One region of the Paenibacillus suaedae genome, then DNA from elsewhere that is predicted to be linked to it. Evidence: predicted binding sites of a transcription regulator. Region 1 holds the regulator's gene; the other holds the start of a gene.
The links. Region 1 encodes LexA, which represses DNA repair genes until DNA is damaged. Its sites were predicted from a motif close to CGAACATATGTTCG; they were not measured.

Region 1 (16,153 bases):
GAAAAAGTGATACAGTTTAAGTTAAATAATGGTATTATATAGGAGGGAGTTGGAAAATAACTCTACTACATATGAAGGTGGGATACTATGAAAAAGTTTGTATCAACGCTTCTGGTATTCGCATTAATGTTTGTTTTATCAACTAGCGCTTTCGCGTCAAAAGGCTATGCTGACACTAAGGAAACTGCGGTGGAATTAAACGGATTATCTCAAGCTGGTTCGTTCTTGGATTATCAGGACAGCGACTTTTACAAGTACACAAATAATACTGGAAGAACGATTGTGCTGAACTTTGTTGTTGAGCCGCAAGTAAGTTTTATTAACTATGATATCAGAGGGTATTTTCCTAATGGCGATATCCTTACGGCAAAAGATCAAGGTGCTGGCAACAAGGACATTATTTACGATGTAGAACTCCAGCCAGGAGAGGTTATTTACTTAGAAATTAAGGGTCATACAGTTAGAGACTTTGGAAGGGATGCCCCATATCGCATATACTACCTTTAAGCAAAGAAAGCCCTAATTAGCCACTGAACAATCAGTGGCTTTTTTCATGGAGAGTTCAAAGATCAAACTACTGATCCAGTAGATAAAAGTATTGAAGTAGAGGATCATTTCGCCAGTACATGAAGTAGTTGAGACAGCTAACATAAAAGTCCCTGCTAGGGATAGAAGGGTTAAGGATGGATAATAAAAAGTAGATAATTAGTTTAATAGACAATTCCTTTGTTATATTTACAATTTAACCCTACTGAGTTAATATATTGATATAGGTACAAAAACCCCTATTATATCAATGAGAGGGAAGTGAGACTATGAAAGCAAAAAAAATGTTTGTTGCGTTTTTAATGGCAGTAGTAATGGTAGTGACTTCACCTTCTGTTTTTGCATACACGGGTTTCGGCGATACCTTACAAGAAGCTGTGATGCTTTATAGATGGGGGTACTCATATGAAGACCAATTCACTTTACCAATTGATAATATCAATGACTATGATTACTATGTGATCGATTATACAAATGGTGATCAGAGTGCAATGGGTTTCCATATTAGTATGAAGCCCCAGCCAGGAGTTATTTACGATCTTCAACTTATCGAAACAGATTCAAACGGGAGAATTATTAAAGTAACCGACTACAACGACAACACAATTGAGAAAAATATTTGGCATTCGCTTTATAATGGGCATAAGGCATACATCAGAGTATCCTCACATGGGTTTAATGATTACGGTAAAGATTACACTCTGAAGTTTAAGAGAGTTGTATAATAGATATAACACGAGTATGAGCCGTAGGAATCCCGCGGCTCTTTTAGTTTACTTTGCTGTCCTAAATCTAGTTGTATGACCGTCACGATTTTCGAATCTACACGAAGCTGGATCTCCTCAGCTGTTCACAATAACACCACCTGTAGCATGAATGAATTGACCCGAAATATACGATGCGTCTTCCGATGCCAGAAATACATACGCGGGTGCGACCTCGCAAGGTTGGCCGGCACGGCCCATCGGATTTTTTTCCCCCCACTTCGCGACTTGAGCGGCAGGAAAGGATGCGGGAATAAGAGGCGTCCATATGCTTCCAGGGACAACGCCGTTTACTCGAATGCCTCGGCTATGCAACGATTTCGAGAGCGACCGGGTAAAAGCAACGATGGCGCCCTTGGTGGCTGAATAATCGATGAGCTGTTCATTCCCCTCATAGGCAGTGAGCGAGGCGGCATTGATAACGCTGCTTCCCTTTTTCATGTGGGGAAGGGCAGCCTTCGTTAAATAAAATACTGAGAAAAAATTGGTTCGAAACGTTCTTTCCATCTGTTCGGATGTAATACTTTCTAAATTGTTCTGAACATGCTGCTCAGCCGCGTTATTCACGAGAATATCCAGTTTGCCGAATTGTGTGACAGTTTGTTCCACGATTTGTTTGCAAAAATCTTCTTGGCCAAGATCCCCGGCAATACACAGACATTTACCCCCTTTTTGCTCGACAACCTGTTTGGTTTCTTCAGCATCCGTATGTTCGTTAAGATACACAATGACGACATCTGCGCCTTCTTTGGCGAAGGCTACCGCTATGGCTCGTCCTTGGCCGCTGTCTCCTCCGGTAATGATGGCCACTTTATTTTTTAGTTTGCCGCTGGATTTGAACGGTAGTCTGTCATGCCTTCTGTAAGTGCTTGGATTATCTCTGCGATATTACCGACGATCCCGACTTGTGACGGAATGACCTCGCCGATAGCTGATATCCGTTCTTCGATATGGATCACTTGCGCATTTTTAGGGACATGATATTCCGGCCACCAAGAGGTACCGATGGCAAGGACGACATCCGCTTGTTTGCATAAGTCGCTTGCAAAAGGATTCCCGCCTTCGCCCAAACCGCCGAGCAGGTAAGGGTGAGAATCCGGAATTATTCCCTTCGCTCCGTAACTCACGACAATTCCGCATCCCCAGCGATCAGCCAGTTTCCGGATCGCATCACAGGCATGATTTGCTCGATTGCCAGCAAGGATCAAGGGGCGTTTCGCCTTAAGCATAAGATTCGCCGCTTGTTGGAGTTGGCTCTGTCCAGCTATTTGATTTATTATTCGAATAGGTTCGCGCGGTTGTGTCCCGCAGGAAAGTGTCCATAGATCGGAAGGGATGGAAAGATGAACGGGAATTGCCTGTTCCATTGCCGTAAACATGGCCTGTGTTAAGGTGTCAACGACTGCATTAGGATGAACGACAATTCGGCTGAACCCGGTAATCGCCTGAACTAGTCCCTGCTGATCAATATACTGCTTATACGCTGTTCCGATCTTGGGGGTAGGCGCTTGACCTGATATAGCCAAGACTGGAACGCGATCTAAGTATGCATCTCCTAGGCCAGTCATTAAATTAGTCAAACCAGGTCCCATTTGCGCGGCGCATACTCCGATTCGACCGGTTAATTTGGCTTCGGCAGACGCCATCATTGCAGCGACAGACTCATGTTTTACCCCAATCCATTCCAAATCATTCTGGCGTGAGAGACCCTCCATCAATCCAAAAATGGCATCCCCGATCACCCCGTAAATCCGCTTAACGCCCCATAATTTCAGTTGGTTGATAATCACATCCGCAACCTTTTGAGTTTCGATTCCTTCCTGCAATTGATTTCCTTTGGCAACTTCCGGGAATATACTCATTTTGGCGCCAGCTCCTTGCCTTTTTCTTAGTATGGATGCGCAGCCTGTGTATTATGAACAAGCTTGGATGAATGTTACGGTTGCTTCGTTGGTTTTGATAGTGAGGGATTAATCGACCTTTTGAGAATGGGTCAAGAAGTAATCGGCACTTTCTACAGTCCATAAAATGAGGCAAGTAGGTAGCAGATGTTGAAGTAGAGAATGAGCTGTTTAAGCGCACTTGTTAGGCCGTTTTACCTATGTGTCGGTGCATAGAAGCTGCAGGCTATCTGATGATAGCTTGGAATGGGGAGTTGAATACGGTGTCTATCCAAAAACAATGAGCATGGTTTATAGCGGAATATGAAACAGGCTTAATAAAGCACTGCGGGAACGGAAGTCTGTGGATCTTAGTATTTTTTACAATGAATAGGGTATAGCCGAGACACGCACATAACTACCTTAATACTATATGTATTGTATCTAGCGAGAGGAGGGCATCTCAAATGAGTGAAATTGGTCATCATCATCGCTTTACTTCTACAGCCATAATATTGGTTCTGTTTATTTTGTTGGTCATCGTACTCTGTGGCAGCTTTTGTTAATTTGATAAAAGGATCTGAGCTCACACAATTCCCCCATAGGCATTTCACGAGGATCAAATTTACTAATGACGTATCTTCAGTATTGATAACTTGAATATCCTGTTGTCGAGGGGGCATAAAGGCCAGTTCGAATAAGAGCCGATTCAATGGACGGAGTCGTGGAATTCTACCCTTGAAGGGGCAACACCGCCTAATTAATTCAGTATAGGAAATAGCCGAGTCAGAATGAAGGTAACATTTATACGATGTAAATGTGCCAAACGAGAGGAGGTTAACGCATATGGGTGAAGTTGTTGGAGGTTTCTCATGTGGATTTGGAGGTTTCACTTCGATTGGTGTAATCTTGGTCTTGTTCATTTTGTTGGTTATCATTTCCCGTTCATTTATTTTTTAGCATCTAAGTAGATTGATTTCATAGCTCTGTATCTGTACACTGCAAATCTGTTTGAAATACTGGTGTTGTGCCGGCACACCGGTAAGCAAATAAGAGCCGTATGGGCATCCCCCGGCTCTTATACGGATCAACGATGTTGATGAAGAGCAAGTACGTATCAGATAATGAGGTTCAGAGAGTCGGTGGATGCTGTGAACCGATCCTCACCTGATGCCGAATGGACTTCTGAATCGCTCCGCTGAAATGAGTAGGCGTTGCCGGGATTCTCTCTCCGTTATCATGAGAGGAGTATCGTATTGATGGTTAAACCATCTTGCCGTACTTTAGAGTGAATCGCTAATAGCGATTAAAAAGGTGGTACCACGAAAACCTCGTCCTTTATTGGGCGAGGTTTTTTTATATTACTTGAAAGGGGTGATGGCCATGGATGATGGTTGGTGGATCACAAGATTGCATTTCAGAAATAACATTATGAGGAGGAACATAAGTGAAAGAACGGATTTTGACAGGCGATCGGATTACAGGAAAACTGCACCTTGGCCATTACGTTGGCAGTTTAAAAAATCGTGTGGAGTTGCAAAACCAATACGAAACTTTTTTAATACTTGCAGATGTTCAAGCCCTGACTACTCATTTTGAAAAACCTGAATCAATTAAACAAAACTTGCGCAATGTGGCATTGGACTATTTATCAGCAGGTATTAACCCTGATAGCGCAACAATATTTATTCAGAGTATGATCCCAGAGATTGCTGAATTAACCACTTATTTTTCCATGTTTGTTACGGTCAATTCGTTACGTCACAATCCTACTATAAAGGCGGAAGCCACAGAACGTGGATTCCATGATATGTATTACGGATTCCTGGGCTACCCCGTAAGCCAGGCGGCTGATATTACTTTTTGTAAGGCGACTTTGGTTCCAGTAGGAGAAGACCAAGTTCCTCATATCGAACAAACAAGGAAAATTGTCCGGCGGTTTAACCAACTTTATAAACCTGTGTTAGTGGAACCAAAACCACTTGTAGGTGATGTTCCACGACTGGTCGGATTAGATGGAAATAATAAAATGAGCAAAAGTCTAGGTAACACGATCAATTTGGACTCCACTCAGGAAGAGGTTAGTGAGAAGCTAAAGAAAGCGACAACTGATCCTGCTCGGATCCATAAAACGGATATCGGACATCCTGAAATTTGCCCAGTCTACGCTTATCATCAAGCATTTCGTAAAGAAGGCTCCGATGAGATTTATGAAAGTTGTAAAAAGGGGCAGATTGGATGTATGGAATGCAAACGAAAGATATCGCAAAGTATCAACCATTTACTTGAACCAATGAGAGAACGGAGAAGAATGTATCAAAACGATCCCAAAAAGGTCGATGAAATTCTTATGTCGGGTACAGAAAAAGCATGCCTTGTAGCAAAAGAAACGATGTTAGAAATACGTGATGCAATGAGTATGAACTATTTCTAAGCTGATTGTTTGTTGTACCCAATAGAGTATTAACTTACTTTATACATTCAATCCTACGCTTAGATATTGTGTAGAAGATAAACAGCCAATTTCCTACATGTTAGGAAATTGGCTGTTTGCTCAGTTATATCACTCGAATGAAATAGTGTACTTAAATAGAACGCAAGTTCACCGATGGGAACGAAATCAATACATGACATTATTTGCAGTTGAGTTGGATAAACGAGGTGAGGAATTTAATGTACGTGCATTATCTGATCACCCAGGAACGATTGTAACGAATTTATCTCAGAATTTATCGGATGAAGAAATGCGTTCAAATAGAGCTTTTGAGTAGTTAAATATGATGAAGTATTTACGTCCTCTTACATACATATCAATAGGGGTTCATTTTTAGTATGTGTCAACTTTCCTGAAATTTTCAAGTTTGTCATGCATAAATATATAATATTATGTATTTATATAGTATAGTGTATATTGACTAGCAACTATTAGATATAGAAAGTAGTGTTGGAAATTGAATCTTTTCTTCACGTATTTACTAGCGGGGCTTGCCGTTGCAATGCCTGTAGGTGCCATGACCGTTGAAATGACGAAGCAAGGGATGAAAAAGGGATTTATGCATGGCTGGGCTGTTGGACTAGGTGGGATGACCATTGATTTTTTATTAATCGTTTCCTTATATATGGGCTTGGCTTCCGTGCTTGCCATCCCCGTTATTCAAATCCCTATGTGGGTTATCGGAGCATGCTTTTTAATTTATTTAGGCTATGATTCCATCAAAAACTCGGATCAAGGCATTACATTGGCTGGCGATAAACCGAATGCATCATTTTTCAGTTCCTACCGAAATGGACTGCTCGTCGCTATATCGCCAGGTAATCTTGTGTTTTGGATTTCCGTTTTTGGTGCGGTGCTATCTGATTCGTATGATACGACACAACCGGCAAAATTTCTAATCGTAGGTGCAGGAATATTAGCTGGTATCCTCCTCCATGATGTTGGGTTGCTTGCCATTGTGGCTGTCACGAGAAGAGTAATGAGCCGAACTATGATTAAGCGGATGTCTATTATCGCAGGACTGATTTTATTTGGGTTCGCGGGGTATTTCTTATATGAGTTTATAGTAGCAATTCAAGGAATACCGTAACAAAACCTAGAGCTGTTAGGGCTCTAGGTTTTTTGCTTTTGTATTTAAAAGGTTGTGTTTTACTTCTGAAATGTCGACTCATTGAAGCGAGTATGACTATTTCTCTTGAAGTGTCCTCCTTTTACATGCTTCAGATGGGCGACGATCATGAAGGAAACGATGACAAGCAAAAACCATGAGCTGAATTTTCCCCACTTTACGAGATTCCAGCCGTTCGTCTGATGTGGATAATACCATGCGCCCAAGAAAGTCCCGATGTTTTCAGCCACCCATATAAAAAATCCGATTAAGACGAACGACAGAACAATCGGCATTCTTCGTGTCACGCCTAATACGGTATATTCCACGTAGGTTCTAAAGAAGATGACGAATAGCAAAATCATCAAAACCCAACGCAAATCGTAAATGAAGTGATGAGTCATGAAGTTGAAGTAAATCGCCGCACCTAGCGGAATCGTTAACCAAGCAGAAGGGTATCGATTTACCTTGACCTGCAGTCGTCGCCACGCTTGACATAAGTAACTTGCCACACTTGCGTACATAAATCCGCTATATAGAGGAACACCCAGTATTTTAGACCACCCGTCTTCCGGATAGCCCCATGATCCCATATGGATTTTAAATATTTCAAGTGCAAGACCGATGAAATGGAACATACAGATTACTTTACATTCATCCATTGTTTCTATCCCAAACCGGATCATTAGAACCTGCGCCAAGATACAAACAAGCAATAGGAAATCATAGCGATGCATGAATGGAATGTCAATGACCTTCGTGAGTGCCAACATCGCGAAAATATAAGCGGGGAACAAGCAGGACATTGCCTGGTGCCAGCCAAAACTGAGGAATGATTTTAGTTTGAAAAAGTTATTCATAGTTATCTCCTACCTTGTGTTCGTGAAAATGAATTTTGAACAGTTATACGAGGTGTATCATTAGGTATTATCCTATTCAAATACATGCTTTTAGTCAATAAAAAATTATTGTTATACAATAAATATTTATTGCTAAAGTTGATGTGTGTATATATTCGATGTGGTATAAATCTCTCGAACGATTAGGGTTCATAAGAGTGAACAGTGGTGAGGTTGTTTCGGTGAAGATAAGGAGAGAAAGTCGAATTTTATGAATAGAAAAGAGCGTTAATTTTAACTGCTTCTTTTCTAGTTGAGATTGTTCAGGTACTGTTCAGTAAATGATATGAAATAATGAGAAAGCAAAATGCCTCGCTCCCTTCATGAAAAGAAGAGAACGAGGCATCAATGTAATGTCTTAATGAAAATCACGGAACAAACCAATAACTTTGCCCAGAATCGTTACATGCTGTAAGCGAATCGGTTCATAGGTTGGATTCTCAGGCTGCAAGCGGATATGATCCTTCTCACGATAGAAAGTCTTAACCGTTGCTTCATCTTCTTCAGTCATGGCTACCACGATATCACCGTTGTTCGCTGTCTGCTGCTGACGTACGATGACAAAGTCGCCATTATGTATACCAGCTTCAATCATGCTATTACCCATGACCGACAACATGAATACATTCTCGTCATCTCCCACCATATGCATAGGAAGAGGGAAGTAATCTTCAATATTCTCTGTTGCGGTAATTGGCTCGCCTGCAGTTACTTTCCCAACGACCGGCACGCGTGCGAAGGAGCGAGAGAAGTCTGTTGAACGTTCAGATTGATCATGGCTAAGCAGTTCAATAGCACGAGGCTTCGTAGGGTCACGTCGAATGAATCCCTTCTTCTCGAGTCGATCAAGATGACCGTGAACAGTGGAACTGGATGCTAGACCAACGGCTTCGCCTATTTCACGAACAGAAGGCGGATAACCTTTAGCTCGAACTTCATCACGTATAAAATCAAGGATAGCTTGTTGACGACTTGATATTTTAGACAAGGGTATCAACTCCAATGAATACTCTTTTGACAAAATTATACCACAGAACCTCCGTTCGTACAAACATAAGTTCTAAAGATTCTGAAGAAAAAGATTGTGAGAAGTTCGAAAATTACGAGAGAGAAACAAGAGAAAGTTAAATGAGGCTAAATGCTTATTTTTCGATAATATAAAAAGGGGAACGAACGTTCTGAAAAAAATATTGACTCAAACGTGTGTTCGTGTTAGATTACATTATACAAGATAACAGAACAAGTGTTTGGGAGATGAGTCATTTATGATGTATACAACATATCGTTCAATCTATAAGGTGTCGACAACAGCTTCACAACCTATTCAGAAGAAGCGTTTGTTTCCTTTACGTGTTCGATTCATCATGAGCCTGATTGTATTGTTGTTCATTACTTGTGGAAGCATTGTTCAAGCGCTTGGCATGGATGATAGCCAAACGGAAATTGTAAATGGAGCTGCTGTGGAGCGCGTACTTGTTCAGCCAGGAGATACACTCTGGGGGATTGCATCCTCTTATAAGTCAGAACATACGGATACGCGTCAGTTTATATATGAAATCGTGGAGATGAATCAATTGAAAGGTGATATCTTACCGGCAGGAGAAGTATTGCTCGTTCCGATCCGATGAGTCGGGGTCATTGTCGAATTTACGGTTGAGAAGCTTTACATTCCTATACATAAGAGCAGACGGTTGGAGGCCCGAAGAGGCCTCTTTTTTGCGATATAAAAGCTTTCTTGCTGCTTGCTTGACAAGCTGTTACCTCCATGTCAAAGTAGAACATATGCTTACACACATGGAGGTTCCTGATGAATATCGACAAGCTTATTGCACGAATTAATGAATTGGCCCGCAAACATAAGACAGTGGGGCTGAGCGATGAGGAAATGGAAGAACGCGCGAAACTGCGCGAGGAATATTTGGTTCTATTCCGCAAGCAGGTACGCAATCAATTAGACACTATTCGCTATGTAGAAGATGAAGAAGGAACAGATAACTCTGGATCGAACGGGATCGTTCATTAAATGAACCTTCATCGATAACGATGGATTCACATTATTCGTTTACTATACAGGGGGTTGCGAATTCATGTCTCGCAGTTGGGAACGTAAAGTCCGTCAAAATAGTGAAAAGTTAAACAAACAGCGAATGAAGCAAGGCAAGCCGACGTTCGCTGCTGGCAAGCCTGCGCACGAAGAGTTTAAAGGACGCAGCTTCATTATGCCAATCGCTTTAATCGCCTTCGCCATTATGTATGGATTGTTGGGCGGTATCATTACGGACAATCAATATCCAACTCTATATTGGATCACAATCGTGTGTTACGTCGGATTGGGGATTATATTATTCCTGAGAAGACCATTTCTTCGTGTTGGAGCAGGTGAGGTATCTACGATTCGCTGGAATCGTCTCCGTACTCTGTCTGCAAAGGACATGAAGAAAATTGCGATCCAACCTGGTTATGTTGTTATTGAACACACGGGGAAAGGTGCGAATTGGATTTTCTCGCGAGTGCTGAATCGTTATGATACGAATGCAATGGGGGAACGTCTTCGTTCCTTCGCAAATCAACATAAGATTGAATTCGAAGATACATCGAAGAAAGACTCGAAAAAATAGAGAAATCCGATATAGAGGATTCGTTATCATTGTCGCTGTGATGGGAGAGATGAAACTTGGCTATTCGTGCTGTACTGTTCGACCTGGATGATACTTTGTTATGGGATGAGCGTTGTGTTGAGGAAGCTTTTGCTGCAACTTGTAAATACGCGCAAGATAAGACTGGGGTCAATGCAGAACAATTGGAAGCATTCGTTCGCCATGCTGCTCGTGAATTGTATGCCTCTTATGAGACTTATCCTTTCACACAGAATATTGGGATTAATCCCTTTGAAGCGCTGTGGGGGAGATTCGCAGAGGGAGAACATCCTGAATTTCGATTGTTGGAACAGCTTGCGCCGATGTATCGACAATCTGCATGGACACAAGGTCTTCAAGCCGCTGGTCAACCTAATGATGCATTAGGTGCCGAGCTGGCGGAGCGATTTATGAGTGAACGTCGTTCTCGCTCGTATGTGTACGATGAGACTTATGAGGTGCTGCGACAATTGATTGCGCAATATCCACTATTGTTGTTAACGAACGGATCGCCTGATTTGCAGCAGGAGAAGCTGAATGGAGAGCGTGAGCTTCTATCCTATTTCGATCATATCGTTATCTCTGGAGATCATCCACAAGGGAAGCCTGATCCAGAGCTGTTCAAGCACACGATGTCATTGCTCGGCATCGAACCGCATGAAGGGATCATGATTGGCGACAAATTAACGACGGATATTCTAGGCGCGCAGAATGTCGGCATGCATCATGCGTGGCTGAACCGCAAAGGCGTTGAATTGTCTGGCAATATTCACCCTGAATATACGATTGCAAGCTTGCGTGAAATTGAGCAAATTATTGATGAGATAAATTCGAAGGAATCATAAATCGGCGGGGATGTAATTACTTACTCCGCGTGTATGACAAAGAGGCCTGTGGGAACACAGGCCTTTTTGATATACGGTAATCTTCGCGAGGTGTCGGCAAGATTAGTGTGAGTACCTTAATTTGATTACCCTCCACATGAAACTATAAGGGTAAATGTGATAAATGTCATAGGATCGTCACACAATGATGCTCATTATAGCCCAATGGAGTCATGAGGAATTGGAGAATGCTGTCTATAATGTGATACGATAAATCTAGGATACAGTTGAGGAGTGAACGACGATTATGTTCAACAATAAGAGTAAATTAATCGTACTAACAATGGCAATAGGAGCAATGCTATTAGCCGGTTGTGGAAATAGCTCGTCAGCAGGTGGCGGTCATGAAGGACATGCAGGTCATGGCTCCAGTGATAAACAGGACAGTAAAAATGAGATGGCAGCAATGATTAAGGTAAACTTGCAAGTGCCGGAAGAAGTCAAAATCAATGAAGCTGTCACCATCTCTGCACAGGTCACACAAGAGGAGAAAGCGGTAGATGATGCAGATAAAGTAGAGTTCGAGTTGTGGCTGGATGGGGCTGACCACGAGAAGATTGAGGGAAAGCTCACGAAAGATGGCACGTATCAGATTGAGAAAACGTTTGATAAGGCCGGTACCTACACGGTCATTTCTCATGTGACTGCTCGTGACATGCACTCGATGCCGAAGAAGCAATTTACTGTAAAATAAGAATCTAAATACATAAGAAGAATTTATGCGAAGAAGGGGCAGCCTCAGAAGATCCAAATCGGGATCTTCTGAGGCTGCCCCTCTTAATATCAGTAATGGGACGTTTTTTATCGATTATGATTCCGATGATTCAGGAATTACGCCTGTTGGAAAGTAGGATCCGAATACGGATGCGCGATCCATCCTTCTGTTTCAATGAAGAGTCGAACTGCAACAATTTGACGATTATCCATCAGAGTGAAGTAGTGCGGCTTTTCTTCAGGGACGGAAATTACATCCCCAGCTTCCAATTCAACATCCATATAACCGATGTCGTCGCTTCCCTTAATTATGAAAATACCATTTCCGGCCGTAATAGCTCTTACTTCGTCTTCTGTGTGCGTGTGAACCTGTTCAAATTTCTTTAGCAGCTCTTCGATATTGGGAGTAGTGTCTGATAAAGAAATCAAATCCCACGTACGATAGCCCCGTCTTTCAGCCAAATCACGGATTTCTCCTTCATACGTGTCTAAAATGGCTTGCTTCTCTTCATCGGATAGTACGTACTTATCACGCAAAGATGGGGCAAGTTTGTTCGGATCCCAGTGTTCATACAGCACTCCTTGCGCTGATAGGAAAGAACGAACGTTTTCTTCGCCACTTATGATTTCGTTCGTGTTTCGGATACGTACCTGTGCCATTTGCAAAATCCCTCGTTTCCCAATGCGATTTATTTATTTAATTATAGTACAGAGGAAATGTTTGGGCAAGAAACATTTTACGATGACTCATTCATGAGTCTTTTCTAATCGGATCACATCTGCTAAACTAGGGTTTAACGTTTAAGACAGAGGGTGGGCAGAGCGATGAAAACAAGAACGATACAGGAACAACTACAAGAACGCATTCTCATTTTAGACGGTGCAATGGGCACGATGATCCAGCAAGCCGATTTAACGCCACTGGACTTTGGAGGCGAACAATTGGATGGGTGCAATGAGATGTTAGTCCTGACACGTCCAGATGTCATTTCTAGAATACACGAACAATATTTAGAAGCGGGCGCAGACATATTAGAGACGAATACGTTCGGGGCTACCAGTATCGTGCTTGCCGATTATGATATTGCTGATCAAGCACGTGAGTTGAACGTTGCCGCGGCGAAGCTTGCTGTCGAGGCAGCTGCAAAATACAGCACACCAGAATGGCCGCGTTTCGTTGCCGGTGCTATGGGGCCGACGACGAAGACTTTATCGGTTACCGGCGGGGTAACATTTGATGAGCTAATTGACAGCTATTATGAACAGGCAGTCGCGCTTATTGAAACAGGCGTTCATGCGCTCCTATTGGAGACTTCACAGGATACGTTGAACGTTAAGGCGGGTTCGATCGCGATTCAACGGGCATTCGAGTCTACGGGCATCACGCTTCCGCTCATGATATCGGGGACGATCGAGCCGATGGGGACAACGCTTGCTGGTCAAAATATTGAATCATTCTACATCTCCCTAGAGCATTTGAAGCCAATCTCGATCGGATTAAACTGTGCGACTGGGCCGGAATTCATGCGCGATCACTTGCGTACCCTTGCTTCCATCGCGAACTCTGCGATCAGTTGCTATCCAAATGCAGGGCTTCCCGATGAGAATGGTCACTATCATGAATCACCAGAATCGCTTGCCCGCAAAATCGCAACCTTTGCTGAGCAGGGCTGGCTGAATATTGCAGGCGGATGCTGTGGTACAACACCTGAACATATTCGTGTACTAAGAGAGACATTGCTCGAATACGCTCCACGAACTGCATTCGGCGAACATCCTCCGGCTGTATCCGGGATTGAGACGGTATATGTGGAAGATGAGAGCCGCCCTTATATGGTAGGGGAACGTACAAATGTTCTCGGCTCGCGCAAATTCAAGCGATTGATCGCTGAAGGTAAAATCGAAGAAGCCGCTGAAGTCGCACGTGCACAGGTGAAAAATGGAGCACATGTCATCGATGTGTGCGTTCAGGATCCGGATCGCGACGAAGCTCTTGATATGAAGGAATTTCTGCAGGAAGTTGTAAAGAAGGTTAAGGCACCACTCGTCATTGATACGACAGATGCCAAGGTATTGGAATTGTCGTTGAAGTATTCACAAGGGAAAGCGATTATTAACTCTGTTAACTTAGAGGACGGACTAGAGAAATTCGACCACGTCGTACCGCTTGTTCATCGTTATGGTGCAACCTTGGTTGTAGGTACGATTGATGAACGTGGTCAAGCGATTACGCGTGGAGATAAACTTGAGGTGGCGAAGCGATCCTTCGACATCCTTGTAAATGATTATGGTATACAGCCTGAAAACATTATCTTCGACCCACTCGTGTTTCCAGTTGGGACGGGCGATGAACAATATATTGGTTCTGCAAAAGAAACAGTGGAAGGGATTCGCCTCATTAAGGAGACCATTCCAAAGGTTCAAACGATTCTAGGAATCAGTAATATCTCGTTCGGTTTGCCTGAGGCTGGGCGTGAAGTATTGAATTCCGTCTTTCTATATGAATGCACGAAGGCTGGATTGGATTACGCGATCGTCAATACGGAGAAGTTGGAACGCTATGCATCCATCCCAGAACATGAACGCAAGCTTGCGGAAGATCTATTGTACGACACAAACGATGATACACTGGCTGCATTCGTAGCTGCGTTCCGCAACCGCAAAGTCGAGAAGAAAGAAAAGACTAGCAACCTGCCGCTTGAAGAGAGGTTAGCTTCATATGTAGTAGAAGGCACGAAGGAAGGTCTTGTTCCTGACTTAACGGAGGCGCTTCAGAAGTACTCGCCGCTTGAGGTCATTAATGGTCCCTTAATGGAAGGGATGGGAGAGGTCGGAAGACTGTTCAACAACAATGAGCTTATCGTTGCAGAAGTGCTCCAAAGTGCAGAAGTCATGAAGGCTTCGGTAAGCTTCTTGGAACCCCATATGGAAAAGAACGAGTCTGCTGTCAAAGGGAAAATTCTACTCGCAACGGTTAAGGGCGATGTGCATGATATCGGCAAAAATCTAGTTGAAATCATCTTATCGAATAATGGGTATGAAATCGTCAACCTAGGTATCAAGGTTCCGCCAGATCAATTGATCGAAGCCTATCGCAAGGAGAAGCCAGATGCAATCGGTCTGTCGGGCTTGCTTGTGAAGTCTGCACAGCAGATGGTCATAACCGCACAAGATTTGCGAACAGCTGGAATCGATGTGCCGATTCTTGTTGGCGGAGCGGCATTGACGCGGAAATTTACCAAGAATCGGATTAGCCCCGAATACGATGGATTAGTTTTATATGCGAAGGATGCCATGGACGGTCTTGATCTTGCCAATAAAATTATGGATTCTTCAGAGCGCAAGATTCTAGTGGAAGAGCTTCGCGCTCATAAAGAGCGTCTAGCTCGTGAAGCGGAAAATCAATCGAAGTTGCCAGAGCTTACACGTGCGGTACGCTCGGACATAAGAGAAGCAGAAGTATACATTCCGCCGGATTTGGAGCGTCATGTTCTTCGAGATATTCCAATTCCTCAAGTCATCCCTTATTTGAACTTCCAGATGCTGCTTGGCCATCATTTAGGATTGAAGGGATCTGTGGAACAGCTTCTGAAGAATCGGGATCCTAAGACTGTTGATTTGAAAGAAACCGTTGATCAGATTTTAGTGGAAGAATCACAAGCAGGTGTGCTTAAAGCGAACGCGATGTATCGTTTCTTCCCGGCTCAATCGGAAGGGGATTCTATTCATATATACAATCCGGACAACGTCCAGGAAGTACTGCATACCTTTACCTTCCCACGTCAGCAGGTTGAACCTTACTTGTGTCTTGCAGACTTCCTCCGTACGAAAGAAAGCGGAGTAATGGATTATGTAGGCTTCTTGGTTGTAACTGCTGGGGATGATGTTCGCGGCAAGGCCGATCAATGGAAGGAGAAGGGGGAATACTTGCGTTCTCATGCGCTTCAATCTGTAGCGTTGGAGCTTGCAGAAGGACTGGCAGAACGAATTCACCATATGATGCGCGAAGTATGGGGCTATCCTGATCCAGAAACGATGACGATGAAGGAGAGATTTGGTGCTAGATACCAAGGCATTCGAGTCTCATTTGGCTATCCAGCTTGTCCAAATCTTGAGGATCAAGAACCATTATTCAAGCTCATGCAGCCTGAGGATATCGGGATCCACTTAACAGAAGGATTTATGATGGAGCCAGAGGCATCTGTATCCGCGATGGTCTTCGCTCATC
Region 2 (16,153 bases), on a different contig from region 1:
ATCCAGAAGCAATCGGCTCGATATGTTCTTCAGTTGCTCCCATTGCCGCCAGCGCTCGTCTCCATTTGTGGAGTTGACCTTAGCACTCGCATGTACATGGGCGGGGGCTGGATGTTCCTTCGATCCGCATACCGGACAGGACTCATTATTAACCAATGACAATGCTAACTGGACAGCCATTTGCTCCGCTGTTTCCATCCACTGCTTCTGGCGCTCATCATCCATTGCCGATTCGACCTGTGCAAAGAGATGGGTCACTTGCTCGCGAAGCCGTCTCCAGCATGTTCTTGAACGAAGCCCCTCTTCCAGTTTATGCCGAATCGTCCCAGCTGCGGACAACAGCTCTTCAAGCTTATAATTAAGCTTGCGATTGACAGCTTCTGTCTGTGCTTCATGCTTCATTCGATGGTTATTCAACTCATTGGAGCGTCCTTCCATGAACGTGATCTTATCATAGTAAGAGATCGCCTGATGGAAGTGTTCCTGCTCCTCGGCAGTCTTGACATGTGCCGCAAGCGTCGTTCGAAGCTCCTCTTGACGTGCCGCCGCCTTCTTAAGCAGCTGCTCTGATCGTTCAATATCAGACGCTGCAGAGTCATAACGTGCATGGGCACTCTCCAAGCGGAGCTTCCATTCGCCCTCCTCCTTGCGCAGACGCTCGCATTCCTGCTGCAGGCGAACTGCCTCTTGAAGCTGCTCACTCCGACGGAGCAATTCCGGCTCTTCACGCTCTTGAACGTGCTTCGCCTCCTCGGCAGCAGTCACAGCCTTCTGTGCATCCGATGCAGCGATACCCGCTTGTTCTTCACGAGATGCATGCTCTGCCACAGCCATGTTCCGCTTTACAATCAACTGCTCCGCTTCCAAGGCAACAGGTGCAATCCGCTCTGCCTCTCTCGCACGATTCAGCTTCGTCTCCTCTTCAGCGCGCTTCGGCGCCTCATTCTGCAGCTCAGACATTCTTCTCGATATTCGTGCATGCTCCTGTTGAAGCTCACGCTGCTCAGCCATAGCGTGATACTCCTGCTCAACAGCCTGCTTGGACGCCTTGGCCAGTTCCGCCTGTTCCGCCGCTTCTGTCAATGCCTGTTCTGCACTCGCCAGCGCTTCCTGCGAGGCATCACCCAATCCCTGCTGTTCAGCCGAGTAAGCCATCAGTTCAGCTTCAGCATCCTTGGCACGACGAGATATACGAGCAGACAGCTCATCTCCGTATTTCTCAAGCGAGAAGAGACGCTGAAGCATTTGACGTCTATCGCTGCCCTTAAGCGACAAGAACTCTGCGAACTTGCCTTGAGGAAGAACGACCGCTCTTGTGAAGTCATCCATTTTCAATCCAATGTGCTGTTCAACACAGCGAGTTACCTCAGCCAGCTTGTCAGCTAAGACGACCTCGCCTTCAGGCGTAATCTCAACAAACCTACTGACCGAGTTGCTTACTGTAATATCGCCCGTCCGCTTGAACCTGCGCTCTACGCGGAACGTTCTACGCTCCCCAGCACCGTTCAACTCAAATGTAAACGCAACAGACAATTGATTTTCCGCCTGATTCAATATGCCCTGCGTGCCATTCGTAGCTCGCTCTACCTTCCCATACAGTGCGAGCGTCATCGCATCCAAGATCGTAGACTTGCCGCTTCCTGTCGGGCCAAATATACCGAATAAACCTGTCTCGCACAGTGTTCGGAAGTCGAGGCACTGCTCTTCTCGATAGCTTTGCAATCCTGCCAGCTTCAACTCGATTGGCTTCATGCGCCTTCACCTTCCTTCTCCAACCCATCTTCTCCGATCAATTCCAAGAAGCAGTCCACTAATGCATCATCAGGCTTGGCTCCTCCAGTCTGACGCTCATAGAACCTCCGGAACAGTTCATGTACCGGTAGTTCACTACGGCGTCCTTCTTCAGCCGCAATTCGTTCAATCTCTGGATAAATGGGACGAATATTGACGATACCTTCATGATTTCGACGCAGCTTCTGAATCTGCTCTAACGTCAGAGCTTCTGTAAGATGAATGCAGACATCCAGCCAAGCACCAACATCCTTGCCCTCCTCAATCCAGCGAAGCGTCTCTTCATACCCACCGCGAACATTCCATTTCATGAGTGGCTTGCCGGAAGAGAGGAATCGCTCCTGAGGAACAGCCTCCTGACCTGGTGCCAAATCCAGCAGAGTGACCGACTTCGCCTGACCCGCCTCTGAGAAGCTGTAGCCGAGCGGCGATCCACTGTAGCGAATAACCCCCGGCCCCTTCACTGCCTGTGGCCGATGTAAATGGCCAAGTGCACTATACTGCGGTGCAGCAGGAGCTCCCATACAAGCGAACACGCTTGGATCAACAGTATAAGCTCCACCCACCTGAATTGGGCGCTCAGAATCACTCTCCAGTCCGCCAAGAACGTACAAATGACTCATAATCAAATTAACGGTAGAAGGTCGAAAACGCATGGCCTGATGAAGCAGCAGCTTCCCTACCTTCGCGCTGTATGCACTGCGCAGCTCATGTTCTTCATTGGAGGCTGTAAGCAGCTCTCCTAATCGCGCCTCAGATGGATAAGGCAGCCCTGCAATAACTGCATCTTCCCCCGTTCTCGCACAATGAATGGTCACTGGCTCCAGACTAGGCTGCCCGATTAGCGTCACGCCAAGCTCATGCACGAGTGGCGCTGATGCCGATAAGCGATCTGGGTGGTCATGATTCCCGGAAATAATTACGACCGGGCGCTTGCCCTGCTGCGACAATCTGGCAGCAGCCTCATAGAACAGCTGCTCTGCCGCTGCCGGTGGGTTAACCGAATCATATACATCCCCTGCGATCAGGATCAGGTCTGCCTGCTCTTCATCCGCCAGCTGTATGAACTCTTCTACGAAAGCAGCCTGTTCGTTTAGACGGCTCCTGCCTTCCAGCGTCCGCCCAAAGTGCCAATCCGCTGTATGCAAAATACGCATGGTTGTCTCTCCTTTCTTCCTGCGATTCTAATAGACTATAGTTCACACGCTTGCTTAGCATCGAAAAAGTACAGCACCTTACGGTCGACTGGACGATGCCATATCTGTTCGATTGCACGTGCGTATAAATTCAACTGGAAACGATAATGCTCCGTTAGTGCCTCTAGGCCGCCTCGATGTGCAAGCACCTTATCTGTCTTATAATCGAGCAGCACGAGCTGCCCTTCCCATTCGAACAGGCAGTCTATGACCCCTTGAACAAGTACCGTCTCCTGATCAAGCAAGCCAGATGTATCTCGTGCCGCGAAGGTCGAAGTTGCGACAAACCGCTCCATCGACGATTTCCCCGACCGATCGTTGTCCAGCGTTGGTTGTTCGCTAGAAACTGGCTCAGCTACCGGCACATCTTCATGAGCAGGGTTCTCCTGAGCGAGATTGCTATTTCCGGAACCGAGATGCAGCTGTCTCGTCAGTTCGATCGTATAAGCTTCAGCAGCTGTCAGACCATAGCTGAACGGAAGCTCTCGCTTCACCCATGTTGCCTGCAGCAGTTGACGGCCAACCTCACTCTCGAAAAAGCCAGCTACCGCAGCCTGATCAATCGCTTCCGCTTGCTTGCACGTCATATATTGATGCTGTACCAAATAAAGCAGAGTATTGCGAACAGTATCTATCGTCACATCCGAATGCAGAGGCATATGCTGCATAAAGAGATGATATAACGTCCCCCGTTCCGTTGGCGTCACCTTGCTAGCCTCCATAAATTTAGGACGGCGCAGATGCAGCGTGAAGCCTTCTTCACTCCTGGGAGAAGATGTAGCGGAGCCATTTCCCCCTGATGTCACCAAGGAATGGCCATTGTCCATAGTTGTTTCATTTCCAGCCATCGCTCTATCGACCGGCTCATGCTCGTCGGTACGAGGCTCTGAAATCCATTGGTCGGCTGGCCATTCATCCGACGCCGACATCCGTTTCATTTCCGTGACTGAAGTCTTCGCTGGTAGTAAAGTTGCAATCCGATTCGGATCCCGCCAGCGAAGCCGCTCATCCAGCGCAGCTTGCCAATCGCTTGACGGCATGTTCTCCTGCACTTCCAACCGCTCCAATGCCTCAAGCACCTGCGCCTTATCCTCATCCAGTTCCACTCCGCCGAGTGCTGTACCAGATGCAAGAACCGCGGCGGACATAATTGACAGTCTCCACTCCGAGCGATCATCATGCAGGCACTCCCCGTTCCGATTCGGAAGCCCCGCGAATCGGCGCCATTCCGACGCGGACATATGTCGAATAACAGATGGCCCGATCCAATCCATGTAGGAACGTGCCCGTGCCACCATATAATCAGGCAGCAGCAAGGACTCTACATCGAGTGCTTCTCCCCACTCCCGAATTGACTTCTCTGGATCATTGACAGTACCGATTAGAATCATCTTCTCCTTCGGTCTTGTCAAGGCAACGTACAGCACCCGCATCTCCTCAGCAAGCAGTTCCAGTTTCATTTGCCTGCGAATTGCCAAGTTCGGAAGTGTCGGGTAAGAAACTCGGAGCTCTTCATCTACGAACTTCGGCCCAAATCCGAGCCGCTTGTGCATCAAGAATGGCGAGTTCAAGTCTTGCTGATTGAATCGCTTCGACAGTCCTGCAACAAAAACAACTGGAAACTCCAGCCCTTTACTCTTATGAATCGTCATAATGCGAACTACATCTTCTTGTTCCCCTAACGCACGAGCAGTTCCCAAGTCTCCTCCTGTATCGCGCATGCGGTCAATAAAGCGTAGGAACCGGAACAGACCGCGAATGGAAGAGGATTCGTATTGACGTGCCCGATCATATAGCGCTCGCAGATTGGCCTGACGCTGCATACCTCCTGGCAAGCCGCCTACCCATTCGTAATACCCCGTCTCCCGGTACAGCCGCCATATGAGCTGCGATAGACTTCCTTGACGTGCCGCCGACCGCCAATGCTCCAGCTTGTACAGAAAGCGATACAGCTTATCCTGCAAGTCAGTGTCGCTTGATACCTCCTCAGCTTCTTGTTCTCCCGCTTCGGTTTGCATCATTTTACACACAGCATCATAGAAAGAAATACCCTTTCCCTGAAGTCGAACTTGTGCCAGCTCTTCTGCCGTAAGTCCGACAATCGGAGAGCGGAGAACCGCCGCCAATGGAATATCCTGCTGCGGATTATCAATAACACGAAGCAAAGAGAGTACAACCTCTACCTCCGTAGCCTGAAAATAGCCCGTATTGAACTCGGCGTAAGCAGGAATGCCTTCCAATCTCAGCTCTTCTACCATGAGCGGTGCCCATGCTTGCGTCGCCCGAAGTAAAATTACAATATCCCGATACGTCGCTGGACGCATTCGCTTCAAATGCTTATCGTACACGAGGAACGGTTCTGTTCCTTCATCCCCGAGCAGCCTGCGGATTTTTGCCGCAATTGCCCGCGCCTCAAGGCGTGCTGTTTCCATTTCAGCAGGATCAAGCGCTTCGACAGCCGCAGCTTCCACATCTGAATCAATATCCTCATTTTCATCGGAGGCCAGCTCTGCATCAGAACTTGCACTAGCCTTCTCAATGAGCACCAGCTCGGTTGCATAGTTTTGGCGTTCTGCAAGCTGCTCCATATTCGGCTCGCGCTGAGCAGCACACAATTCATCGCTGATTTGTTCCAAAGTTGGATAAGTCGCCCCGCAAACGAGCTCAGCAGCTTCATCATATTTCAGCTCAGCTACTCGGTCATTCATGATCTGGCGGAACAGCATATTGACCGCATCTACTACACCCTGTCGGCTGCGGAAATTGCGTGCCAAATCAATGCGTATCCCCTTCTGCTCGGAGCTGTCTGAAGAATAAGATTCATATTTGCTCAAGAACAGACCTGGTTCAGCAAGGCGGAAGCGGTAAATACTCTGCTTAACGTCCCCTACCATGAAGCGGTTGCCAGCGCCGGAACGCGTAATCAGATTCACAATCGCTTCTTGAACCATGTTCGTGTCCTGATATTCATCGAGCAGGATCTCAACGTATTGTTCTTCATACTGTCTAGCTGCTTCTGAAGGAATCGTATGCGCTGGTGTCGAGTCTGGATGGCGCAATATTCGAAGGCAGTAATGCTCCAAGTCCGAAAAATCCAGCCAACCCTTCTTGCGCTTTGCTTCCTCAAAGCGTTCACCGAATTCAATGACAACATCAGCCAGCGTATGCATGATTGGGGCTATCACGCTTAGTTCATGTAGAAATTGCTCAGGTGTTCTGCGGAACAATTCGTCCCGCAGCTGCTGCAGCCTCGCTTTTGCTTGGTCGCGAAGACGTTTCACCTGCTCCTGCAGTGATTTATCGTACTTATCTCCCCGGCAAGCAGCCAAACGGCCGAACGCCAATAAGTCAAATGAGGAGAAAAGCCTCTCCCATGGTTCATGTTCAGCGGCCTCAGCCAATGCAGCAGCACCTGACAATTCCTGAATTAGTGCCTCCCGATAGGGCTCAGGGCCTCCAGGAGCGTCCAATAATCGATACGCCTGCCGCAGCAGTTCTACAATTCCATTCAAGGTCAGGCGTGCATCCTGCATAACACTTGTCGTCCAAGGTGACTTGCCCAGTTCTTCCACCGATTGCACCTCGAACGAAGCGGCCATCTCCTTCAGCCATTCATCCGGCCATGGATGACTGCGCGAGAAGTCGAACAACTGCTGCACTAAGCGGAATGCGGCTTCATCGCTGCGTTCCCCGCTGAACCAATCAACCATTCGCTTGAATTCCGAGTGACCGTCCGCATAGCGCTGTTCAAACAATTCCTCCAATACGTCCTGCCGCAGCAGCTCTGTCTCCGTGTCATTTGCTATGCGAAAGGCCGGATCGAGCTGCACCGATTGGAAATGGCGCTGAATAACCTCTAGACAGAAGGAATGCAGTGTCGTGATAGAAGCGCGATTCAATAGCGCCAGTTGACGGCGCAGATGCTCAGAATCAGGCTTCGCCTCCAATTCCCGCTCCAAGGCAAGTCGAATACGCTCTCTCATCTCGGATGCAGCCGCCTTTGTAAAGGTTGCGACAAGCAGCTGGTCGACATGAACGGGGTGTTCTTCATCACTAATCGTCTGAATAATACGCTCCACGAGAACCGCTGTCTTCCCTGATCCAGCAGCAGCTGCGACAAGCACATTTTGTCCCCCGTCAACGACAGCACGCCATTGTTCATCTGTCCAGGTGCTTCCTTCCGGCTTATCTGGCAGCACCCTTACTGTAGGCGATGCCTCTACAGAACGAGACTGTGTCCAATTCAGATTCAGCAGATCGAACTCCAGCTCCTGCTGCCGCTTGCCGCCGAGCGCTTCGTCCCCATTATGATTCTCGTTCTGATTCATTGTCCGCTGCTCCTCCTTCCATCTTCATCCACACTTCGTCCTTCGTCATCCGCGGCAATACATGATAGTCGTTGCCTTCGGTCAACTCATCGAATTGACAAACTGGCTTATAACTGCAAAAATCACATGCCTTCTTCGTCCCAAGGCGATAAGGGTCTATCCGAACATCACCATCTGTAATCCGGGTTCCGATATCTTGGATCACATGACGAGCCGTCCCCCGCAGCATATCCCATTGCTCCGTAGTCGCAACAGATGCATTGCTGTAGAACGACCCATCCGCCTTCACCGCAACCGGGAGAATGTCTGAATACCCTTTTTCAAGCGGCTCATCCATCAAGGACACAACTTCGCGATCCGCCAGGACGAGTCCGCGCATTTTATATTTCTTCATCATTTGCTCATAAGCTTGCTCCACACTCATTCCATTCGCCGCCTGCAACAAAGGATTGTGAACATGGAAATAGAGTGTGCCAGCAGGCAATGCCGACGAGCCGAGCCACAGTTCCGCATACGTAATCAATACATCCAAATAAGTGAGCATTTGCAGCGACAGACCGTAATACACTTCCTGCAGCTTCAAATCTGTCGAACTCGATTTATAGTCAATGACGCGAAGCAGCACGCCGTGGTCACTGTCCGCCTTGTCTACCCGGTCAATCCTCCCGATGATCTCCATCGTACATCCATTGCTTAGAGTAAATCGAAGCGGCGGCAGCGGCTTGTCCGGACCAAAATCCATTTCCAGTCCAATTGGCTCAAACTGACCTCTGCGAGCATGCTCTCCAAGCACGGAAGCAGCACGGCCAACGATTCGCTTCAGCTTGAGCGAGATATGCTCATAACGCTTCGAGCTAAGCAGAATCTCCCCTTGCAATTTTGGGGCAAGCATATCCACGATACGATCTGCTTCTGCTCGACATTCATCCGCCGACAGTGCTGCCCAAGTTCGATTCGAGCTCTGCAAATCTATGGCAAAGCGGCTGAGCGCTGCATGGAACAACTGCCCGATGTCTGGAGCCTCCAATCGATATACCCGACGTTCCTTCAGCTTCAAGCCATGGGAGGCGAAGTGCGAGAACGGACAGGCTACGAAGCGCTCCATGCGAGACACACTGGTTCGCAAGGCAGTACCGTACAAGTGACGGCTTGTGGTCGGAGTAAGTGTCTCTGCTTGATTCCGATACAATAGCGAGCCCATCAGCACCTTCAGCCGATCATGCCATGCTGGCTGCGCGGCGAACCAGCGGTATACATCCCACCATATATTCGCCATTGGTCTTCCTTGGCGCCACTGTCGCAGCTGAACAATCAGGTGTTTCAGCGCAGATTCCGGATAGACAGCGAATTCCGATTGCTCCTCCTCATTCATGAATTCATTCGGCTCAGCCATGACGAGCCGCTCTTGTACACGTGGGAACATGCCGCGTACATGCCGAACCACCTCGGACGGCAGCAATGTCTTCCCTTCTTCATCAGCGAGTGCGTAGCTAATCCACAGACTGTCGCTAGGCGTCGCGAAGGACTGATAAATTAAGAACCGCTCGTCCAGAAGCTTGCGGCGGACGCCAGGCGCGAGCTCCATGCCTATCTGCTGCAGAGTGTCCCGTTCATGCTCCGTAAGCACGCCATCCTCAATCGGACGAGCCGGTATAACGCCATCGTTCACGCCAAGCATATATAAGTGCTTAATTTGGCCGGGTCTTGTCCGATCCATCGAAGCAATGAGCACTTGATCCAGCGCTGGCGGAACAAGCGCCATCTTGATGCTCTCAAATCCGGTATCCAGCATGCCGCCGAACAATTCAATGCTCATCTTCTCTTCGCCGACCATCTCTACCATTTGATCCAATATATCTAAGAGAGCCCCCCATATTTGCCGATGTTCCCGTGATAGTTGAACCTCTCCGTCAAGCAATGCATCTTGGCTCATGCGCTCCAGCTTATGAGGCACACCAAGCGCCATCCAGAACGCATACATAGCCTCGCACATGCCGCGAACGTTCGAGCTCGCCTTCATTGCGCGTGCAAGCTCAGCAATCGGATCGGCAATGATGCTGCGGCATTGCTCCACCCACTCTGGAGCATGTCTTGGCCGTTCAACAGCCTCAGCTTCTTCAGTTGTGCCCTCCGCTGCTCCATCTGCATGATCAGGATCAAGCGACATTTCCGGCATTGCAGGCCATGGACGCTTGCTTGTCCACCTGCCCCCTTCGATGCCGCATGCAAGCACATAGTTCTCCAACTTGTCAAAATGCTCTCTTGTAATCGAACCATCTTCGGACAGCAAAAAATCGGTTTTAACAAACCGAAATACTGCGTCGTATTTCCAATTGCCTATTATGATATCAAGCACCGCTCGCGTCATCTCAACAAATGGATGATGCAGTACTGATTTCTTCTGATCCGTAAAATAGGGAATCCCCGCCTCGGTGAATACCGTATCAATCAGCTCACCATAATGTGCAATGTTCCGCACCATTACCGCCATGTCCCGCCAGCGTACCTGCTCGTTGCGCACACGCCGCAGCATTTCCCCAGCAACCGCTTCAACCTCGGCGCGGCGATGTACTGCCGCCTGCACCGTAACCTCTCGCTTCGTATCGTGATCGGACGCATGGCTATCCTTGCTCTTCACATTAACTTCCGGTTCACGATAGGGCACTTTGCGTTCAAAATGCCGCTCCAGATGAGCAAGCTTCGGAGAAGCTGTATAACGAGGAAGTGGCGCTTCCTTCGAGTCAAGATGCGTTATGCTTCCGATGTCCGCACCAAGCGTATCGGCCATCTCTAACAGCTTCAGCATAGTAGTTGCCGTTGGATGGAACAAATTCAGCTCATGCGGAACTTCGCCAAGCGCATAAGCCTTATCCAAACACAGCGTCACACTTACATTCGGCGCATGGAGAATGAGCGAAGCGAGAACCGCATATTCTTGTGGGGTAAATCCGTGAAACCCGTCAATCCAAATATCAGCGTTCTTCACGTACTCCGATGCTGCAACACCCTCGGACAACCGAGCAAGCACGTCTTCCCCATCCAAGTAACGACCAGCCAATTCCGATTCAAACTCATGCAGGATGCTGGAAATGTCGCGAAGCTTCGCGGATAACAGCGGTTGTCCTGTCATGTGAGCGTCCAAAAAAGCAAGATGCTCCTCAACTTCACTGGACTCTACTCGATACCGCTTCATCTCATCAAAGAGATCGTTAAGCTTCTCGATAAATCCGAATTGTTCTGCTGCACCCGCAAATAAAGGCAAATCTGACTTGCGGCGCTGCAAAATCTTGTAGAGCAGCATCTTCTTGCCCTCTTCATTGATCGCTGTTAGTGCAGTGCCGCCAGCCTCTTGCATGACGCGATACGCAAGTCGCCGGAAGCTTAGTACTTGCGCTCTCAATATGCCAGCGATTCCATCCTCACGAATGAGTGCATGCTCTGCCTGAAAGGTTGCCTGTTCGGGGACTATCCATATAATCGGTGCCCCGTCCGCTTGGCTGCGAAGCTCATCTCGTAAGCTTCTTAACACATGCTCCGTCTTGCCACTGCCGGAACGACCGATGACAAAATGCAACGGCAAAGTGATCCCTCCATTTCCCTAAATGCGATTCATGGCATCTACTTGCCACGATATGATACACTATGATCAAACCAATAATTGGTATATAATTTCGGTTACACCCGATTCTAGCATTAGGTTTCATTATATCATATTTCAAACTAGCGATAGAACACATGTTTGGAAACGATGCCGATATTCGCCATCTGCTTCTTGTGAGTTGCAGTGCATCATGTAACTTCGTAATCGAAGGCGAGGCTCATGTTCAACCTACCCTCTATTCGAATAAGGAGGCTGATTGTCATGATACATATTGTCAATGGAGATTGTACTGCCATGCAGCTAACCAAAGTCGCCGAACAGCTGTGGAATGAGCAGGTATGGGTATATTCAGAGCTGCTGACCGAAGGCCCCGTATACGCTAGGCTTGAGCAGTATCTGGCTTATCGAGCGCTGCAATTGGAGCGAATGTGCGGGCTGCCTTCCACTGTTTTTTTGCAAAGAGGAAATGAACAGGAACGCACGTGGAAATCAGATATTTTGCCTGCTCAAGAGATTGCATTATGGTTCGAACACGATCTGTTCGACATTACCATGCTGCTCCGCTTAGTAGATCGCCTGACACAAGAGAATGCGCATGCCAAGCTATATTGGATCGACATCGCCTCCATTGCTGAACATGATCGCTATCTCGGATTTGGGGTGCTTACGGGAGAGCAGTTGGCCCCTTATCGAGATGCCGCCATACGGTTATCCGCTGAGCGCATCGAATGGATGCGTTCTGCTTGGATTGCGTATACAAGTCCAAACCCACAGAAAATTGCACAATGGGTTCAGGAATCAAGCAGTATCCCTGCTCCATTTTGCGCTATTACGGAAGCGCTTCAATTCCACCTCTCCCGTTACCCCTCAACACAGGATGGAATCGGGATTGTCGAGCGATCCACGCTAGGCGCTGTTCAAGATGGGGCTGTTACATTTCAGAATTGCTTCGAGATTGTTCGCAATCAACTGCCGCAATACGGACTTGGGGATATGCAGTTCTGGGGATACCTGCGCCGAATGACCCGCGGAGACGCTCCGTTGCTTGAGCTCTCTCCCTCTTCATCCTCCTTGCCGGAACCTCTCATGTCTCCATTAGCCGATGCTGGTCACCTCCTCTTAACCAAAAGCGGTCAGCAGGTACTGGATGGTACTCTCAACTGGGCTCAGACTGGTGGATATGGACGCTGGCTTGGCGGCGCATTTATTACCCGATCGACAGCTGGAATAAGAGCATAGAGTGAAGAAACCGAAGAAACTCGAATATATGCTAACTGCTGACTTTATCCCATAAATACAGCAAGCGCCATTCATTGCAGACGATCCCAAACCTGTCTGCAATGAATGGCGCTTTTCTTGTTTACTCTTCCTTATCCTATCGATACTTTAGGAAGATTACTTCGAGCGAACCTCGAAGATGGCGAACTTCAAATAATGACCTTCATCCACTCCCGCAATTTGCGGGTGATCCTTGCCGGCAGGACGCCATTCGATAAGGCGCAGCACCTTGCCTGCATCCTGGGCTGCATCCAATATGGACTGCATGAACATGTCCGGACGCATATGATAGGAGCAGCTTGCTGTCACAAGATAGCCGCCTTCATTGACCAGCTTCATACCATGAAGATTGATGTCCTTGTAGCCCCGGTACGCGCCTTCGACAGCACCTCGCGTCTTCGCGAAGGCCGGAGGATCCAACACGACGACATCCCACGTACGTCCGCCTCCAGCAGTCATCGGTTTCGAAGTATCCACCTTCTTCGCACTAGATTCTCCGCTTGCCCGCTGCGTGCGCTCCTCCAAGCCATGAACCTGCTCACGCAAATAGGCGAAGGCATCCGCAACGACAAACTCAACACGGTCTGTAAAGCCGTTCAGTTCGACATTGCGCTTTGCACTCTCGATCGCATGCTCGGAAATATCGAGACAAGTGACCTTCTTGGCTCCATATTTACAAGCATTCAACGTGAAACTTCCTGTGTGAGAGAAGCATTCCAACACCGTCGCACCATCCCACCATGGGAATGTAACCGGCTTTCCCTTCGCATTAAGTGGCAAGCTCTGCACGGTTCCATCCTCGGCCTCTACTTCACCCATGTGGATACCGCTTCGAGCTCCCCAGCCTGTCATAAGCGGCGCAATGGAAGCGCGGTTCTCACGCTGGTCGAAGAAGTAGCCTGTCTTCTGCCCTTCTACGATATCAACTTCGATGATAAGCCCGTTCTCCTCTACTTGGACATGGCGCGGACAATCTCCATACAGCACGCCTGTCTTCAGTTCAAGACCCTCACGCTCACGAATTGGCACATCGCTGCGCTCATAGATGCCGCGCGGCTGCATGACATCGACTAGGGCTGCCACCAACGCTTCCCGATGGACATCCATGCCCAGCGTCACAATCTGCACGACGAGAACATCGCCAAAGCGATCCACGATAAGTCCTGGCAGAAAGTCTGCTTCGCCGTATACGAGGCGATAAGCCTTGGCTCCAGGCAAGAAGCGCTGACGATGTGCAACACAACGTTCGATTCGCTCTTTGAAGAAGGCTTCATCCATTGCTTCAATTGGCTCATAGGATACGATGCGCACCGTAATTTGCGAGGCAGGATTATAATAGCCTGTTGCAATGTATTTCCCCTGAGCGTTCTGGACATCGACAAGCATCCCCGGCTGAGGATTTCCTTCGACTGTTTCAATCTCTGATTGATATACCCAAGGATGGGAGCGTTCAATTCTCTTTTTCCGCGAACGGATTAATTTCACATAAGGCCTATTCAATTACAGTTCTCCTCTCAGCTCCAATGGCATGTCATGGTTGTCCACTCGCAAGCATAGAATGGAATAGCTTATTGCGACGAATTATGGATGACAAAGGAGCCCTTCATGTTTAAAGAAATTTGGTTCCCGCTCCTTAGCGGATTGGCATTGTTTCTATTCGGAATGAAAACAATGGAGCTTGCCCTGCATGCTTGGGCTGGCCCCTACCTGCAGCGGTTTCTATACCGTTCTACCCGCACCCCTATACATGGAATGCTGTTCAGCGCAGGCATGACAGCCGTACTGCAGAGCAGCACGGCCATCACGGTCATTACGATAGGTCTGGTCAATGCCGGTATTATGAACTTCTCCCGCACGCTCGGCATCATTCTAGGCACCAATATCGGCACTTGTCTGACAACCGAGTTGATTAGTCTAAATATAAGCCAATTCGCCAAGCCCCTCCTCTTCCTGTCCTTAGCCGGATGGTTCATTGGGGCATTGGCCGACGAATATCAGCCTAAGCTGCTGCACCGCATCGCCTCTTGGTGGCGACCGCTCCAATTCGGCTCCCTTGCCGCAGCTGGCTTCGCCTTCATTATGCTCGGCATTGAATGGATGAAGCAGATTAGTGAGCCGCTGCAGCAGCGCGGATTATTCACTTGGTTCTTGGAACGATCAAGCGACAGTCTGCTCTGGGCCTTGGCAGCGGGCGTCGTCATAACAGCACTCGTGCACAGCAGTGCAGCTATTATTGCAATGGCCATGGGATTATCAGCTACCGGGGCATTACCCGTTGAAGTTGGCATTGCGATCGCAATTGGATCGAATGTTGGCACCTGCTTCACAGCCGTCATTGCTTCACTTGGCGGGACAAGAAGCGGACAGTTCGTCGCCTGGACCCATGTCGTGCTGAACATTGGCGGCGCTGTCCTATTCTATCCTTTTATCAGCCAGATCGGACAGCTTAGCGCCGTATTTGGCTCCGACGCCGCCGGTCAAATTGCACACGCCCAGACCATTTTTAATATTGCAAGTTCCCTCCTGGCCCTGCCTTTGTGTTACCTGCCGGTTTGGAACCGGATCCGTTAACAATTGCAATACCGAAACTCGTGCCGATGCGCGTTGCTCCCGCTTGAATCATTGCGAGCGCTGCGGCGGTATCCCGAATGCCGCCGGAAGCCTTAACGCCCATATGCACAGGTACATGTGCCCGCAACAGACGAATATCTTCCAGCGTTGCCCCGCCCTTGCCGAAGCCGGTCGACGTTTTGACAAAGCGGGCACCTGCCGCTTCCGATGCTTTGCATGCCGCAATCTTGTGCTCTGTATGGAGAATGCCTGTCTCCAAGGTGACCTTGACGATCGCGCTTCCCTCAACCATCCGGACAACCTTGGCGATATCCTGTTCAACAGCCTTCACATCTCCGCTTAACAGGCTTCCAATCTGCAGCACCATATCGATCTCAGCAGCCCCGTCCTCTACCGCCCGAGCCGCTTCAAATGCCTTGGCTTGACTGGCACTAGCCCCCAATGGAAACCCGCATACCGCCGTCACATTCACGCCGGTTCCATTCAGTAGATCGCGACAAACGGATACCCAAGCTCCGTTCACGCACACACTGTAGAAGTGATATCGGCTCGCCTCCGCACACAGCTTCTCAATATCGCGCGCTGTCGCTTCCGGCTTAAGCAGGGTGTGATCGATATATGGTGCCAATTGAAGCTGATCCGTCATGCAAACTCTCTCCTTCCTGCAATGTGCAGAGAATTAAAGATTTACGGATATGGACAATTCCTCAAATGCCTTTTGCAGGATGTGGTCGTTGTTATCATATCCGAACTCACGCTGCTTCTCCCACGCTTCTTGCGGACTGTACCACTCTACGCTGCGAATTTCCTCAATTTGCGCATGAAGCTTGCCTTCCTCTGCCTCAACGAGGAAATAATGCACCTCTTTATCAATTGTACCCGCTTGTGGTTGTACATATTGATAATAAATGGTATCGAGTTTGGTATCGATTCGTCCATGAATCCCCGTCTCTTCCCATATTTCACGCAACGCCGTCTGTTCAATCGTCTCTCCGGCCTCCATCTTGCCCTTGGCCAGCGAGATCTTGCCATACCGATCTTGGATCAGTTGGATCTCAATTCCTTCTCCTCTTCTACGGTAAACGACTCCTCCTGCGGATACTTCCTTCATCGTGCGCACCTCCATTTATGTTCGTTACTCCTATGTATATATCCTAACCGAAAAGAAAGAGGATTTCATCCATTCAGCCATTGCTGAGCGGAGAATCCTCCTCGATTCTTTATTCAGTAGTTTCGGTTGTTTCGTTCTCTAGCTTATTGCATTTTTCTCTATTTCCAATAGCCTATCCTGGTTAGACAAGGCGATTAGGAAGCAACATTTGGCTCCTGGCCAATGACGCGTGTAAGAATACCTTGATTCTCATTCACGCCCGCTTCTGTAATTTTCA

Region 2: addB (helicase-exonuclease AddAB subunit AddB) is a predicted target of LexA. The motif match lies at 11,044-11,057, and genes of this name have one in related genera.

Annotation. Positions count from the first base shown of each region.
Region 1 is NZ_JAVYAA010000003.1:35,589-51,741, forward strand. Features, by position in the region: gene RQP50_RS13835 (hypothetical protein) at 88-507, shown strand; gene RQP50_RS13840 (hypothetical protein) at 816-1,271, shown strand; partial or broken gene RQP50_RS13845 (SDR family oxidoreductase) at 1,389-2,150, opposite strand; gene RQP50_RS13850 (thiamine pyrophosphate-binding protein) at 2,129-3,172, opposite strand; gene RQP50_RS13855 (hypothetical protein) at 4,037-4,150, shown strand; T-box leader at 4,278-4,532, shown strand; gene trpS (tryptophan--tRNA ligase) at 4,638-5,624, shown strand; gene RQP50_RS13865 (LysE family translocator) at 6,142-6,774, shown strand; gene RQP50_RS13870 (DUF817 domain-containing protein) at 6,834-7,652, opposite strand; gene lexA (transcriptional repressor LexA) at 8,050-8,679, opposite strand; gene RQP50_RS13880 (LysM peptidoglycan-binding domain-containing protein) at 8,957-9,319, shown strand; gene RQP50_RS13885 (DUF896 domain-containing protein) at 9,499-9,714, shown strand; gene RQP50_RS13890 (hypothetical protein) at 9,779-10,309, shown strand; gene RQP50_RS13895 (HAD family hydrolase) at 10,366-11,172, shown strand; gene RQP50_RS13900 (FixH family protein) at 11,459-11,905, shown strand; gene RQP50_RS13905 (1,2-dihydroxy-3-keto-5-methylthiopentene dioxygenase) at 12,043-12,585, opposite strand; gene metH (methionine synthase) at 12,751-16,153, shown strand, end outside.
Region 2 is NZ_JAVYAA010000002.1:974,110-990,262, forward strand. Features, by position in the region: gene RQP50_RS12275 (AAA family ATPase) at 1-1,752, opposite strand, end outside; gene RQP50_RS12280 (exonuclease SbcCD subunit D) at 1,749-2,948, opposite strand; gene RQP50_RS12285 (UvrD-helicase domain-containing protein) at 2,984-7,315, opposite strand; gene addB (helicase-exonuclease AddAB subunit AddB) at 7,293-10,895, opposite strand; gene RQP50_RS12295 (DUF1835 domain-containing protein) at 11,178-12,155, shown strand; gene RQP50_RS12300 (class I SAM-dependent rRNA methyltransferase) at 12,312-13,694, opposite strand; gene RQP50_RS12305 (Na/Pi cotransporter family protein) at 13,800-14,765, shown strand; gene deoC (deoxyribose-phosphate aldolase) at 14,698-15,411, opposite strand; gene RQP50_RS12315 (NUDIX hydrolase) at 15,445-15,876, opposite strand; gene mtaB (tRNA (N(6)-L-threonylcarbamoyladenosine(37)-C(2))-methylthiotransferase MtaB) at 16,071-16,153, opposite strand, start outside.